2 regions of the Inediibacterium massiliense genome follow, and region 2 is predicted to be linked to the other one. Evidence: a T-box and tRNA genes for the amino acid it is inferred to sense, from the RefSeq annotation. Region 2 holds a T-box; the other holds one or more tRNA genes.
What was found. A T-box is a leader RNA that pairs with one kind of tRNA and senses whether it is charged. The one in region 2 lies ahead of pheS (phenylalanine--tRNA ligase subunit alpha), so its partner is inferred to be a tRNA-Phe.
Positions count from the first base shown of each region.

Region 1 (7,071 bases), on a different contig from region 2:
AAAGATAGAACATATTTTAGTAATAATACCCTTTTTATTCTAATAATGATAATATTTCTACAAATATGCAATTGTTGTTAGAAAAATTTTGATATATCAATAAAATTGTAGGTGAATTCTGTGATAAATAAAAGCAAAAAAGTAAATTTTTATTTTTTTATTTTGCTTGTAAGTATTCCTTTCATATTACATTATTTTTTTTATTTCTTAGGTAACTGTTTACCTTTTTTCTATCCTGTAATACTATCTTTAATTATTGGATGTATCTGTTTTTATTACTATACGATCAATCAAAGAATAATAAGCACACATCTACAAACCACTAAAGAAATGCAAAAATATAATGAAATGAAAGATATCATACTTCAAATTAGTAATTCTATTGTTTCCATTGAAAATATGGAAGAATTATTAAGACTCTTTGTAAATAGTATGGTACAAGTAATTGATAAAGCAGATACAGCAAGCATTTTAATAAAAAATGAAGATAATCTATTTGAATTTAAAGCAGTACATGGATTTAATTTAGAAGAACTTTCAAAAGTTAAATTATCTTCTGAAGAACTTTTTTTAGGACATCATCAAAATTACAAATCTATTATTATACCAAACCCTGATCATTTTAATTATGAAAAGATGTCCTCCAAAAATTACAATCTATTAAAAAATGCAAAGGTATTACAAATTAAATCTACTATGCGTATGCCTATTCTCATTGATAACCAAGTATATGGAATTGTCAATATAGATAATATTTCTCATGATGGCATTTTTAATGAAGAAGATATTGCCATATTAGAATATTTAACAGGGCAATTAGCAGTTGCTATAAAAAATCTACTTCTTTTTGAAAAAACTTTATTTTTATCTAGATACGACGGTCTTACTCATCTTTATCATAGACATTATTTTGATGAACTTTTTAATAATATCTATCAACGTGCACTAAGATATAATGAACAATTTTGTCTATGTATGATCGATTTAAATAATCTTAAAAAAATTAATGACGTATATGGACATTTAGCAGGAGACTTAGCCATACAACATTTTGCAGATATCCTAAAAAATAATGTTCGATCTTCTGATGTATTAGGAAGATTTGGAGGAGATGAATTTGTACTCATATTTTTAAATTCCAATTTAAAACAGACTCAGAAAAAAATAGAATTTATTTTTCAAAAAATCAGTGAAAATCCTCTTACTTATGATCAAAATAAATTTTTTGTAGATTTTAGCTTTGGAATAGCTGAATTTCCTAAAGATTCTACAGATCATAAGGAACTATTCAAAATTGCAGATTCTCGTATGTATAAAAATAAAAGTAACAAAAAAAACCGTATGTAGCTTAAGAACATACGGTTTTTTTCAATTTTGTATACTTACCTATGAATCTTCTTAAAATTCCCTTTTCTTCATCTATATCAAATACAAAGGATGTATTTTTTGGTATCACTAAAATATCTAAGTTTTTTATTTTATGTTGTGAATCTTTATATTCTAAAATCTTCATTTTACCATGTAAATCTATAGCCTTTATAGAGAGTTTATAAAGACCATCTTGTAACAGCTTTTGTATATGACTTTTATCATATACAATTCGTCCATTCATAGTTAAAATAATATCTCCTCTTTCAAAACCTATTTTCTCTCCTACTCCTCCTTTATATAAATCAAGTACAGTAACTCCTTTGCTATGACTTCTAAAAACAGGTATCTTTTTTTTCTCATTCCTTTGTCCATACACAATAAGGATCTCATGGCCTATAGGAGCAAATAAAGCTGCAATAAATTTTATACCATAAATATTTCTTGATAAAATAGCTAAAATCAGTAAACTTATACTGTACACAAATAACCTTTTTCCAGATTTTTTGCACTTTTCTTTTGGAATTTCCCCTAAAGCTAAATCTCCATATCCTAAAGCAGCTATACAAAATGCAGGAAAAAATATTATTGGAATAGGCCAAAATCTCTGCATCATATATCCACCTATAATTCCATATTTTTCATCGTCTATTAAGATAGGAATGGCCTCTTTATCTCCATCAAAGTAAATTAAAATACTTTCAATCAAATGAAAAATTGCAATAATCTCCATAATACTTGGTACATCTATCCTTGGGAACCCAAAAATTAAGCTTCCTAAAGATAACAATCCCCCTGAATAAGAAAAACATATATATCTAGGATGAATGAGCATAAGAATGATCGATAAAGGAAGAACATATATAAAATTCATAAAGTTGATAACCGTCCCTAACTGAAGTATGATTACGCTTCCTAAAATTCCTCCTAATAAACCTATCCCTATTGCATAAAATAACATATGCTTTACACCATGAGATCTTCCTATAATTTTTTTTCTTCTTTTATAAATTTTTTTATATTGTATACATAAAAGAATGAAAATAAACAAAAATGAAGGCTGTAAAAAATAATTCAAAGCATCACCTCCTTATATAACAAAAGCGTCCATAAACTTTTGGACGCTTTTCAATTCACTATTCATTTTTCCCATATTTTTCATATTCTAAACTTATTTCTTTATTTTTTCTTCTAAAACCTCTACAGCCTTTTGTAACTGTACATCTTCCTCATAAGTAATAAGATATAATTTTTCTTCTAATTCTTTTGGAAGGGGTACTTCAATATCTGGAGCAATTCCTTTTCCATGGATATAAGTCCCATTTGGTGTAAAATATTGAGCTGTAGTCAATCTAAAACCTGAACCATCCTTTAATCCTTGAATTTGTTGTACAAGTCCTTTTCCAAAGGTAGTCGTTCCTATTAACTCACCTGATTTTGTATCTTGTACAGCTCCAGATAAAATTTCAGAGGCACTAGCACTGCCTTTATTAACCAATAATACAAAAGGATAATTTACATGATCTTTATTAGATTTTTTATATTCTTTCTTGCCAGCTCTATCCATTGTATATACAATGGTTTGTTCTCCTAACAATCGATCTGCTACTTTTACACATTCATCCAATAATCCTCCTGGATTATTTCTTAAATCAATAACCAATCCTTTTATATTTTGATCTTCTAATTCTTTTAATCTTTTTAAGAAGTCCTCTGAAGTATGTTCATCAAACATGCTCATACGAATATAACCTATATGATCCTTTAACATCTTTGTAGATACAGTTTGAGATCTTACTTTTTCTCTTGTGATTACAACATCTACCGGATCTTTACTTCCTTTTTTAAGAACAGTCAAGGTAACCTTTGTACCTTCTTTTCCTTTTATTTTTGTAACAGCTTGATCTAATCTTTCTGCAATAACACCTTCTCCATCCACTCCTATAATCTTATCTCCAGGCTTTAGACCTGCTTGATCCCCAGGAGAGCCTTGAAAAGGTTCTACTACAGTAATGAGTCCATCCTCTCCTGGAGTCATAATGACACCAATTCCACCATAATAGTTTCCTTCTGTGTGTTCCATAAATGTAGCAAACTCTGCTTTATCCATATACTGTGAATATGGATCTTCTAATGAAGCAAACAATCCTCTAATAAGCCAATCCTCAAAGTTTGCTTCATTGACTGGTTTATAATAATTTTCATTAATATATTCCTTAAGTCCTAACATTTTTCCATAAGTTTTGTTTAAGTCTTTATAGTATGTATAATCTCTTTTTGAAATTACTACTTTATCTCCTACTGTCAATCCTACAATATTGCTTACAGTAAAAGTAAAAATTCCCGTTATCAATACTAATATGATTGCTCCTGTTATGGCTCGTTTTTTACTTATCATATTTTCTTCACCTCAATACTTTATTTTACATCCATATATTATTCCTTTGCCATCTTGAATATCACAAAATCTTTTTTCACATCATATCACCTATTTAAGTCTTTGTAAATGTATAAAGTGCCAAGAATTTATTTGGCACTTTTGCTTTGAAGATATTTGTTCATTTCTTCTATGTATCCACTTCCTATTTTTTCAATAATAGGATCATGAACTGAATTCATATGATCATCTCCTATACTTTCAATAGGTAACACATTCACAGAAGTTCCAGACATAAAAGCTCCTTGCAAAGTAGGGATTTCACTTTCATTAATAGACTTTTCTATTACTTCTATTCCTAAACTTTTGCAAACCTCCATAATCTTATTTCTAGTCACTCCTAATAAAACATTTTTCCCTAAAGCTGTATAAACCTTACTATTTTTTACAAAAAACATATTAGAACGACTTCCTTCTGTAATAGATCCATCTTCGTTTACAAGAATTGCTTCAAAAGCATTTTCTTTTTCTAAAAGTTCTTTTACCCTTTCTTTAAACGAAGTATTGAGTACCTTTGCATTAGGATTTTTTCTCTCTGAATGATACAAAACTGTATGAATTCCTTTCTCATACACCTCTTTTTCTGGATAATAGCTTTGAATCAAATAAGTGAAAAAATCTTGCTTTTCTTTTTCCAAATTGGTACAAAGAAGTTTTACATTTATATTTTTACAATCATTCATTAAAACCAATTGAAGAATTTCCTTTTCTATTTCTTCATCAGACTTATGTACCTCTTGATTTAAAATATTTGCTGATTTTCTTAATCTTTCTAAATGTTCTTCTAAAAAAAGAGGAATACCATCAATAATTCGAATAACCTCATAAATCATAGACGAAGAAATTTCTTCAAACGGATGGATTTCTTCTGTTTTATATACTTCTTCATTATAAATATAGTAACTTAAAAAAGCCTCTGGTTTCATTTGCTCACCCCTACTTAATATATTCTTATTCTATTATATTCCATTTTATGATGCTCTTCCAGACCTCTTTCCCAAAGATATTTTCATATTATTTAGTGATACTCCTATAATAATTCCTATTCCTCCTAAAAGAGTAAATATACTAAGATCTTCTTGAAACATAACCATAGAAACAATAGAAGTCACTAATGGATTGATATAATTAAAAACAGCCGTTCTAGAAGCTCCAATTTCTTTAATTCCTATATACCATCCATAATACCCTATAACTGTACAAGTAATAGCTAAATATAGTGCACCTAAAATATTTTTTATACTTAGTTTTGAAATAACATAAATAAAAGAAACAGGCGATAAAGAATTAGGAATCAATATAATAGGAATTAAAAGTACAAGGGATGCCGTATTAATATGAGCAATCGCAATAAAAGGATCATACTTTTCTAGTATGCTCTTTGACCCAATAGAAAATGCAGCCATCATCCCTGCATCCAAAATCATTAAAAAATCTCCAAATAAAGTTTTACTTTTAAAAAGACCTCCTAATTGACCTTTTGTAATGATTGCCAATATCCCTATAAAACATAACATCATACCTAGTATTCTATAAATATTTAATTCTTCCTTTAAAAAAATTGTCCCATAAACTGCAATTATAATAGGAGCAATTCCTACAATTAAAGAAGCATTTACTGTACTTGTAAAATGTAGCGCTGTATATTGTACAATAAAATATCCTATAAATCCCATAAATCCTAAATACATCATATACGGAAAATCTTCTTTATGTAATTTTCTTTTTTCTGGTTCCATTCTCCTTAAAATAAAGAAAAAAGCAATTGCTGCAAAAAAAATTCTCAAAAATAAAAAATGAGCAGGTGCTAAATCCCCCATTCCTACCTTTGCTGTAGCAAAAGAAGTTCCCCAAAAAATCACTGCTACAATTAATAAACTATATACCTTTTTTGTACTCATAATTTCCTCCTATAATACTATACACATATTTATCATACCATATAAAATATCCTTACATACAAAGAAATAGCAAGCATATATATTATGCTTGCTATTTCTTCATGGTGCCCAGAGGCGGAATCGAACCACCGACACGGGGATTTTCAGTCCCCTGCTCTACCGACTGAGCTATCTGGGCAAATATATATTTAAAATGGTGGGCTTGGGAGGACTCGAACCTCCGACCTCACGCTTATCAGGCGTGCGCTCTAACCACCTGAGCTACAAGCCCAAAATGGTCGGGGTGGCAGGATTTGAACCCGCGGCCCTCTGGTCCCAAACCAGATGCGCTACCAAACTGCGCTACACCCCGATATTTATGTAAAACATTGGCAGGGGCAGAAGGACTTGAACCCTCGGCACGTGGTTTTGGAGACCACTGCTCTACCAACTGAGCTATACCCCTCCGATGTGAATCAAGAAAAACATAATGGTGACCCATCCGCGGCTCGAACGCGGGACACCTTGATTAAAAGTCAAGTGCTCTACCTACTGAGCTAATGGGTCAAATTCATGGCTGGGGTAGCAGGACTCGAACCTACGCATGCCAGAGTCAAAGTCTGGTGCCTTACCGACTTGGCTATACCCCATTATATGGCGGGTCCACAGGGATTCGAACCCCGGACACACGGCTTAGAAGGCCGTTGCTCTATCCAACTGAGCTATGAACCCATAAATTGGAGCGGATGATGGGAATCGAACCCACGCTACCAGCTTGGAAGGCTGGAGTTCTACCATTGAACTACATCCGCATATATATGGAGCTGGCGAAGGGAATCGAACCCCCAACCTGCTGATTACAAGTCAGCTGCTCTACCGTTGAGCCACACCAGCTAATATAAAATTGGCGACTCGGAAGGGGCTCGAACCCTCGACCTCCAGCGTGACAGGCTGGCATTCTAACCAACTGAACTACCGAGCCAAAATTGGTGACCCATCCGAGAATCGAACTCGGGTTACCGCCGTGAAAGGGCGGTGTCTTGACCGCTTGACCAATGGGCCTTAATAATGGTAGCGGCGAGTGGACTTGAACCACCGACCTTCCGGGTATGAACCGGACGCTCTAGCCAACTAAGCTACGCCGCCACATCAAACCAGCGACGACCTACTCTCCCAGGGCGCTACCGCCCAAGTACCATCAGCGCTGAGGAGCTTAACTTCTGTGTTCGATATGGGAACAGGTGTAGCCTCCTCGCTATTGTCACTGGATAAGATACAAATGTACCTTCAAAATTAAACAATGCAAAATCTGGTCAAGTCCTCGACCGATTAGTACCTATCAGCTAAAGACATTGCTGCCCTTACACCCTAGGCCTATCAACCAGA
Region 1 covers NZ_LN876587.1:84-7,154, reverse strand. Annotated here, with positions in the region: gene BN2409_RS08615 (sensor domain-containing diguanylate cyclase) at 331-1,347, shown strand; gene BN2409_RS08610 (PDZ domain-containing protein) at 1,349-2,446, opposite strand; gene BN2409_RS08605 (S41 family peptidase) at 2,540-3,766, opposite strand; gene BN2409_RS08600 (aminotransferase class IV) at 3,895-4,731, opposite strand; gene BN2409_RS08595 (DMT family transporter) at 4,777-5,706, opposite strand; tRNA gene BN2409_RS08590 (tRNA-Phe) at 5,809-5,884, opposite strand; tRNA gene BN2409_RS08585 (tRNA-Ile) at 5,901-5,977, opposite strand; tRNA gene BN2409_RS08580 (tRNA-Pro) at 5,982-6,058, opposite strand; tRNA gene BN2409_RS08575 (tRNA-Trp) at 6,076-6,151, opposite strand; tRNA gene BN2409_RS08570 (tRNA-Lys) at 6,177-6,252, opposite strand; tRNA gene BN2409_RS08565 (tRNA-Gln) at 6,260-6,335, opposite strand; tRNA gene BN2409_RS08560 (tRNA-Arg) at 6,341-6,417, opposite strand; tRNA gene BN2409_RS08555 (tRNA-Gly) at 6,424-6,497, opposite strand; tRNA gene BN2409_RS08550 (tRNA-Thr) at 6,505-6,579, opposite strand; tRNA gene BN2409_RS08545 (tRNA-Asp) at 6,591-6,667, opposite strand; tRNA gene BN2409_RS08540 (tRNA-Glu) at 6,673-6,747, opposite strand; tRNA gene BN2409_RS08535 (tRNA-Met) at 6,755-6,831, opposite strand; rRNA gene rrf (5S ribosomal RNA) at 6,838-6,954, opposite strand; partial or broken rRNA gene BN2409_RS08525 (23S ribosomal RNA) at 6,995-7,071, opposite strand, start outside.
Region 1: it has a tRNA-Phe gene. The T-box ahead of pheS (phenylalanine--tRNA ligase subunit alpha) is inferred to sense a tRNA for this amino acid. The anticodon was not compared.

Region 2 (7,071 bases):
TTAGGTATATTTAGTATCTTGATGTTAAATAGTTCATCTATGTTAAAAAATTTAAAAGTACCTATTATTACTATTTTAGTAATAGGTAGTCTTTGCTTGTTTAATGTATTGATTTTAAAAACAAAAATAGGCCAAGATTTTAAAGCAGTAGGACAGGATCAACATATTGCAAAAATTGCAGGCATTGATGTAGATAAAACTAGAATTTTAGCTATTACTATTTCTACTTTATTGGCAGCTTGGGGACAGCTTATTTTTCTTCAAAATCTAGGCACATTAAATACTTATGGAAGCCATGAGCAGATAGGAATGTTTTCCATTGCAGCTCTTTTAATTGGAGGAGCATCTGTTTCTAAAGCAACTATAGGGCAGGCTATATTAGGAACGACTCTTTTTCATACACTATTTATTGTATCTCCACTGGCTGGAAAAAATTTATTTGGCGATGCACAGATTGGTGAATTTTTTAGGGTATTTGTAGTATATGGTGTAATTGGCGTATCATTAGGACTTCATGCATGGAAAAAAAGAATAGAAATAAAAAATAAAAAGACTGTATAAAAAAAGGTTGACAATCTAAAAATATAATGATAAACTTGATGAGTAATGTTAAGTAGAAGTTTTCCGCTTCTCACCTTACAACAAAAGTTCGTAAGGTATATATGAGCTTTTTTACTTAAGTATTGGATTGAGCTTATGAAGCGGATGTATATTACATTCGCTTTTTTATTTGTATATAAAAGTTTATCTATTTCATAGGAGGTGTTAAACCATTAAAGAGTTAGAAATCAATGAAGAGATTCGAGATCGTGAAGTAAGGTTAATTGATGCAGAAGGTGAGCAGCTAGGAATTGTTCCTACAAAAAAGGCATTAGACATGGCAATAGAAAAAAGATTAGACCTAGTAAAGGTTGCTGCTCAAGCAAAACCACCAGTATGCAGAATTATGGATTATGGAAAGTACAGATTTGAATTGTCCAAAAAAGAAAAAGAAGCAAAGAAAAAACAAAAGATTATTAATGTAAAAGAAGTTCGATTAAGCCTAAATATTGAAGAACACGATCTAGCTGTAAAAGCAAACAATGCCATTAAATTCCTTTCTAAAGGAGATAAAGTAAAAGTTAGTTTAAGATTTAAAGGAAGAGAAATGGGTTATACCAAATTAGGGTATGAAGTAATGGAAAAATTTACAGCACTTATTATTGAAGCTGGTACTGTAGAGAAAAAGCCGAACTTAGAAGGTAGGAATATGACAATGTTTCTATCACCTAAAAATGCTTAGATACTAGAGGGGAGGAAATTATTATGCCAAAAATGAAAACACATCGTGCAGCAGCAAAGAGATTTAAATTAACTAAAAAAGGTAAGGTAAAAAGAGCAAAAGCTTATAAAAGCCATATCCTAACAAAGAAAACAACAAAGAGAAAAAGAAATTTACGTAAGGCTGCTATTATGCCAAAATCAGAAGAAAAAAGAGTAAAAAGATTATTACCATACGCATAGATAAAAGGTAAAGGAGGTAGAAAAATATGGCAAGAGTAAAAAAAGCAGTAAATGCAAAAAAGAAACATAAAAAAATATTAAAGCTTGCGAAAGGTTATTATGGTGCGAAGAGCAAACTTTTTAGAGTTGCAAATCAAGCTGTAATGAAATCTTTAAGATATGCATATGTAGGACGTAAATTAAGAAAAAGAGATTTTAGAAAACTTTGGATTGCAAGAATCAATGCAGCAGCAAGAATGAATGGAATTTCTTATAGCAAATTGATCAATGGATTAAAACTTTCAGGTATCGAAATCAATAGAAAAATGTTATCTGAAATGGCTATTCATGATGCAGAAGGTTTTGCACAATTAGCAGAAGTTGCAAAACAAAAAGTAAATGCATAAATAGACTCTATATGAGTCTATTTTTCATTTTCATTCATATTTTCGTCTATCCGTGTTCATAATAACCCTAGGGTTTTATTTTGAGTATGCTATAATAAATGTAGATACGCAAAATTAGGGGTGATTGAAATAGAGAAAAATAGAACAATGGGAAAGTTAAAATTAACTTCTTCACAAATTATTGTAATAGGATTTGCAAGTGTAATTGTAATGGGTGCTATTCTTTTAAGTTTACCTATTGCATCTATATCAGGAAAAAGTATAGGATTTATTAATGCATTGTTTACATCTACCTCAGCTGTTTGTGTAACGGGACTTGTAGTAGTAGATACAGCTACTTATTGGACTACTTTTGGACAAACAATTATTATTTTGCTCATTCAAGTAGGTGGATTAGGATTTATGACAATGGCTACATTTTTTGCTTTAATTATCAGAAGAAAGATTACTCTTAGAGAAAGACTTGTGATTCAGGAAGCGTTAAATCAATTTAATACAGCAGGAGTTGTAAGACTGACTCGATATGTACTCATTACAACTTTTATAATAGAAGGAATAGGTGCATTTTTGCTTTCTTTGAGGTTTATTCCAATGTATGGAACTTATAAAGGAATAGGAATGAGTTTATTTCATGCTATTTCTGCTTTTTGTAATGCAGGCTTTGATCTTATGGGGAATTTTACAAGTCTTACAAGATTTGCAGATGATTTTTTGATTAATTTTACAATATGTGGTTTAATTATTTTGGGAGGATTAGGCTTTACAGTCATTGTTGAAGTTTTACAAAAAAGAAAATTTGCAAAATATAGTCTTCATACAAAGCTTGTTTTATATATTACAGGAATTTTAATTTTATTTGGTTTTTTGAGTGTATTTTTGTTAGAATATAGTAATGAAGCAACATTAGGAAGCTTACCTTTTAAAGGAAAGGTATTGTCAGCTTTATTTCATGGAGTTACTCCTAGAACAGCTGGATTTAATACATTGCCTATGGATCAGCTTTCTATGGCAACTGTTTTTATTACTATTGTACTCATGTTTATAGGAGGTTCTTCTGGGTCTACAGCGGGAGGAGTGAAGACTACTACAGCTGGGGTAATTGTTTGGACAATTATTTGTGTGATTAAGGGAAAAGAAGATACTGAAGTGTTTAAAAAAAGAATTCCTAGGGATATTGTCAATAGATCCTTAGCTGTTATAGGAATTAGTATGGCTTTAATTATAGGTGTTACTATGATTTTATCTATTACAGACAACAACCATTCATTTATTGAAATTTTCTTTGAGGCTACTTCTGCTTTTGGAACCGTAGGTTTGTCGTTAGGGATTACACCAAGCTTAAGTATAATGGGAAAAATTGTAGTGATTTTTACCATGTTTGCAGGAAGAGTAGGGCCTTTTACTATAGCTTTAGCATTAGCTAAAATGCAACAAAAGAATAAAGGACTTATCAAATATCCAGAAGAAAGAGTAATTGTAGGATAAAGGGGTGTTATATATGAAGCAATTTGTAGTAATTGGCTGTGGAAGATTTGGTTCAAGTGTCGCAAGAACACTATACGGACTTGGATATGATGTATTGGCTATTGACAGAAATGAAGATGTAATTCAAGGTATTGCAGATTCTGTAACCCATGCAGTACAAGCAGATGCTACAGAGGAAGGAGCTATTAAAGCTTTAGGAATCAGAAATTTTGATGTTGCTGTCATTACAATTGGTTCTAATATACAATCTTCTATTATGGCCACTTTACTTGTGAAAGAATTAGGCGTAAAGTATGTAGTAACAAAAGCACAAAGTGAATTACATGCAAAGGTTTTATATAAGATTGGAGCAGATCGAGTTGTATTTCCAGAAAGGGATATGGGCGTAAGAGTAGCTCACAATCTTGTATCTTCTAATATATTAGATTATATAGAACTAGCTCCAGACTACAGTATTGTAGAGATTTCTTCATTAGGAGAATGGGAAGGAAAAAATTTACAACAATTAGATATGAGAGCGAAATATGGAATCAATGTAATGGCTATTAAGCATGGAGGAGAAATCAATATAGCTCCAAGTGCTACAGATATTGTAAGAAAAGATGATGTATTAGTTGTAATTGGACATAATGATGATATACAAAAAATTGAAAGAAAGGCAGAAAGTATAAAATGAAGTCGTCAATCGTGTATATCACCTCTGAGGACAATGGAGTCATCAAAACTACAAAACAATTAGAAAAAAGGAAATATCGACAAAAAACGAAGAAATATATCATAGAGGGCATAAGAATTATAAAAGATGCTATAGAAAATAAGAAAAGCATAGAATATATTATATTTTGTGAAGAATTATATAAAAGTAAAGATGCAGATGAAATTTTAGAGATTTTATTGCATAAAGGAATAAAGGTTTATCAAGTTCCAACGCCTTTATTTATAAAGCTTTCGGATACCCAAACACCACAAGGCATTTTAGGAATTCTTTCTATGGAGGAGTATGAAATAGAGAAAATCTTTAAAAAATCTAATGGATTATTTTTAGTATTAGATAGAATTCAAGATCCAGGAAATTTGGGTACTATGATTCGAACTGCAGATGCAGCAGGAGTTGATGCAGTTTTTTTATCTAAAGGATGTGTAGATTTATATAATTTAAAAACAATCAGATCTACTATGGGATCTATTTTTCATATGCCTATTATCCACATGGAAGAAACCATAAATATATTAGAAATATTAAAAGGACAAAAAATACATATTATCACTACAAGCTTAGATACAAGCTATTATTATGATGAAATAGATTATACAAAAAATGTGGCTATTATTATAGGAAATGAAGGAAATGGAGTAGAAAAAGAAGTCATTGATTGTTCAGATTTTGTAGTGAAAATTCCTATGATTGGATGTGCAGAGTCGTTAAATGCTTCTGTAGCTTCTTCTATTGTTATGTATGAAGCTGTAAGACAAAGAAGGAATCAGAAAATTTTAAAAATATGACAAAATGGAGTAAGCCATTCTTGTAAACCTTATTTTGCTATGCTATAATGAAGGAAAAGTAGTATAAAAGGGGTGTGAGCATGATGCTCGCTACAGCAGAATGGCTTTGGGAAATTTTTTTATTAACAGGAAATATTCATGCCTATTTAGGCTATAAACAAATGATTTCAAATCATTTATAACAAAAACAGTGAGGATAGAGAAAAGTAGGTTATAGGATTCTTTACAGAGAGAAAATGTTATAAGCTGAGAGCATTTTTAAAGGGAAATCTAACTGAAGTTCACTCTTGAACTATAGGATTGAAATAATCGTAGGTCCTATCGGTAGACGCCGTTATGTCAATAAGTGGTTGAAATATTCAATTATTAGGGTGGTACCGCGGAGCAGTCTTCGTCCCTTTTGGGGATGAAGATTTTTTTGTATATAAAAAGGTAATCTGAAAGGAGTATGAAAATGAAGGATCAATTAGAAAAAATAAAAAATCTTGCCAAAAGTGCTATTGAAGCTACTAAAAGTATGCAGGATTTAGAGCAAATTAGAGTAAAGTATTTAGGCAAAAAGGGAGAATTGACTTTAGTTTTAAGAGGCATGAAGGATTTATCTAATGAGGAAAGACCTCTTATTGGTAAAATTGCCAATGAAGTAAGAGAAGAAATAGAAGGTTCATTACAAAAGGCAATAGAAGCTGTAAAACAAAAGGAAAAAAACATTAGACTTCAAAAAGAAACCATAGATGTTACTATGCCAGGAACAGAATGTAAGTTAGGACATAAACATCCTCTTACAAAAGTATTAGATGAAATAAAAGATATTTTTATAGGAATGGGATTTAAAATTGCAGAAGGGCCAGAAGTAGAAACGGTATATCATAATTTTGATGCACTCAATGCTCCTAAAAACCATCCTTCAAGGGATATGAGTGATACATTTTATATCACAGAAGATATTTTACTTAGAACTCAAACATCTCCTGTTCAAATCCGTACCATGAAAAGACAAACTCCACCTATTAAAATTATTTCTCCAGGAAGATGTTTTAGATTTGATGAATTGGATGCTACACACTCTCCAATGTTTCATCAAGTAGAGGGGCTTGTAATAGATAAGGGTATTACTATGGCAGATTTAAAAGGAACACTGGATTTATTTGCAAAACAATTATTTGGAATAGGAACAAAAACAAAATTTAGACCTCATCATTTCCCATTTACAGAACCAAGTGCTGAGGTAGATGTAACTTGTTTTAAGTGTGAAGGAGAAGGTTGTAAGGTGTGCAAAGGAAGTGGATGGATTGAAATATTAGGAGCAGGAATGGTTCATCCAAATGTATTAAAAGAATGTGGAATAGATCCAGAAGAATATAGTGGATTTGCTTTTGGAATGGGACTAGATAGAGTCACTATGTTAAAATATGGAATAGAAGATATAAGACTTCTATTTGAAAATGATATGCGTTTTATTGAACAATTCTAAAGGGAGGTATATAGATGTTTATATCAACACAGTGGTTAAACGATTATGTAGATATTAAAAATTTAGATATAGATACTTTAAGCAATGGACTTGTTATGTCTGGATCCAATATAGAGACAGTAGAAATGTTAGGAGAGAATATAGAAAAAATAGTAGTAGGAAAAATATTAGAAATTAAACCTCATCCAGATGCACAAAAGCTTGTTGTAACACAAGTAGACATTGGAGAAGAAGTAATTCAGATTGTTACAGGAGCTACAAATGTTGAAGAAGGTCAATATATTCCTGTTGTATTACATGGAGGAAAATTGCCTGATGGAACAAAAATTAAAAAGGGAAAGCTTAGAGGGATTGTATCTAATGGAATGATGTGTGGTGGAGAAGAATTAGGAATTAATGATAAGGTATTCCCTACACATAAAATCAAGGATGGTATTTATATATTAGATGAAGAGTACCCATTAGGAACAGATATAAAAGATATATTAGAGTTAAATGATCATGTTATTGAGTTTGAGATTACTCCAAATCGTCCCGATTGTTTAAGTGTAATAGGAATGGCAAGAGAGACTGCCGCAACTTTTAATCTATCTTTAAAGTATCCTGATATCAATATAAAAGAAGAAACAGAGGATATTAAGGACTATGCATCTATAGAAGTAAAAAATAATGAACTTTGCAAAAGATATGTAGCAAGAGTGATAAAAGATGTAGTGGTCA
Region 2 covers NZ_LN876586.1:964,043-971,113, forward strand. Annotated here, with positions in the region: gene BN2409_RS08355 (ABC transporter permease subunit) at 1-561, shown strand, start outside; ribosomal protein L20 leader region at 606-736, shown strand; gene infC (translation initiation factor IF-3) at 824-1,282, shown strand; gene rpmI (50S ribosomal protein L35) at 1,306-1,503, shown strand; gene rplT (50S ribosomal protein L20) at 1,530-1,889, shown strand; gene BN2409_RS08375 (TrkH family potassium uptake protein) at 2,010-3,374, shown strand; gene BN2409_RS08380 (potassium channel family protein) at 3,388-4,050, shown strand; gene BN2409_RS08385 (TrmH family RNA methyltransferase) at 4,047-4,877, shown strand; T-box leader at 5,062-5,279, shown strand; gene pheS (phenylalanine--tRNA ligase subunit alpha) at 5,332-6,351, shown strand; gene pheT (phenylalanine--tRNA ligase subunit beta) at 6,366-7,071, shown strand, end outside.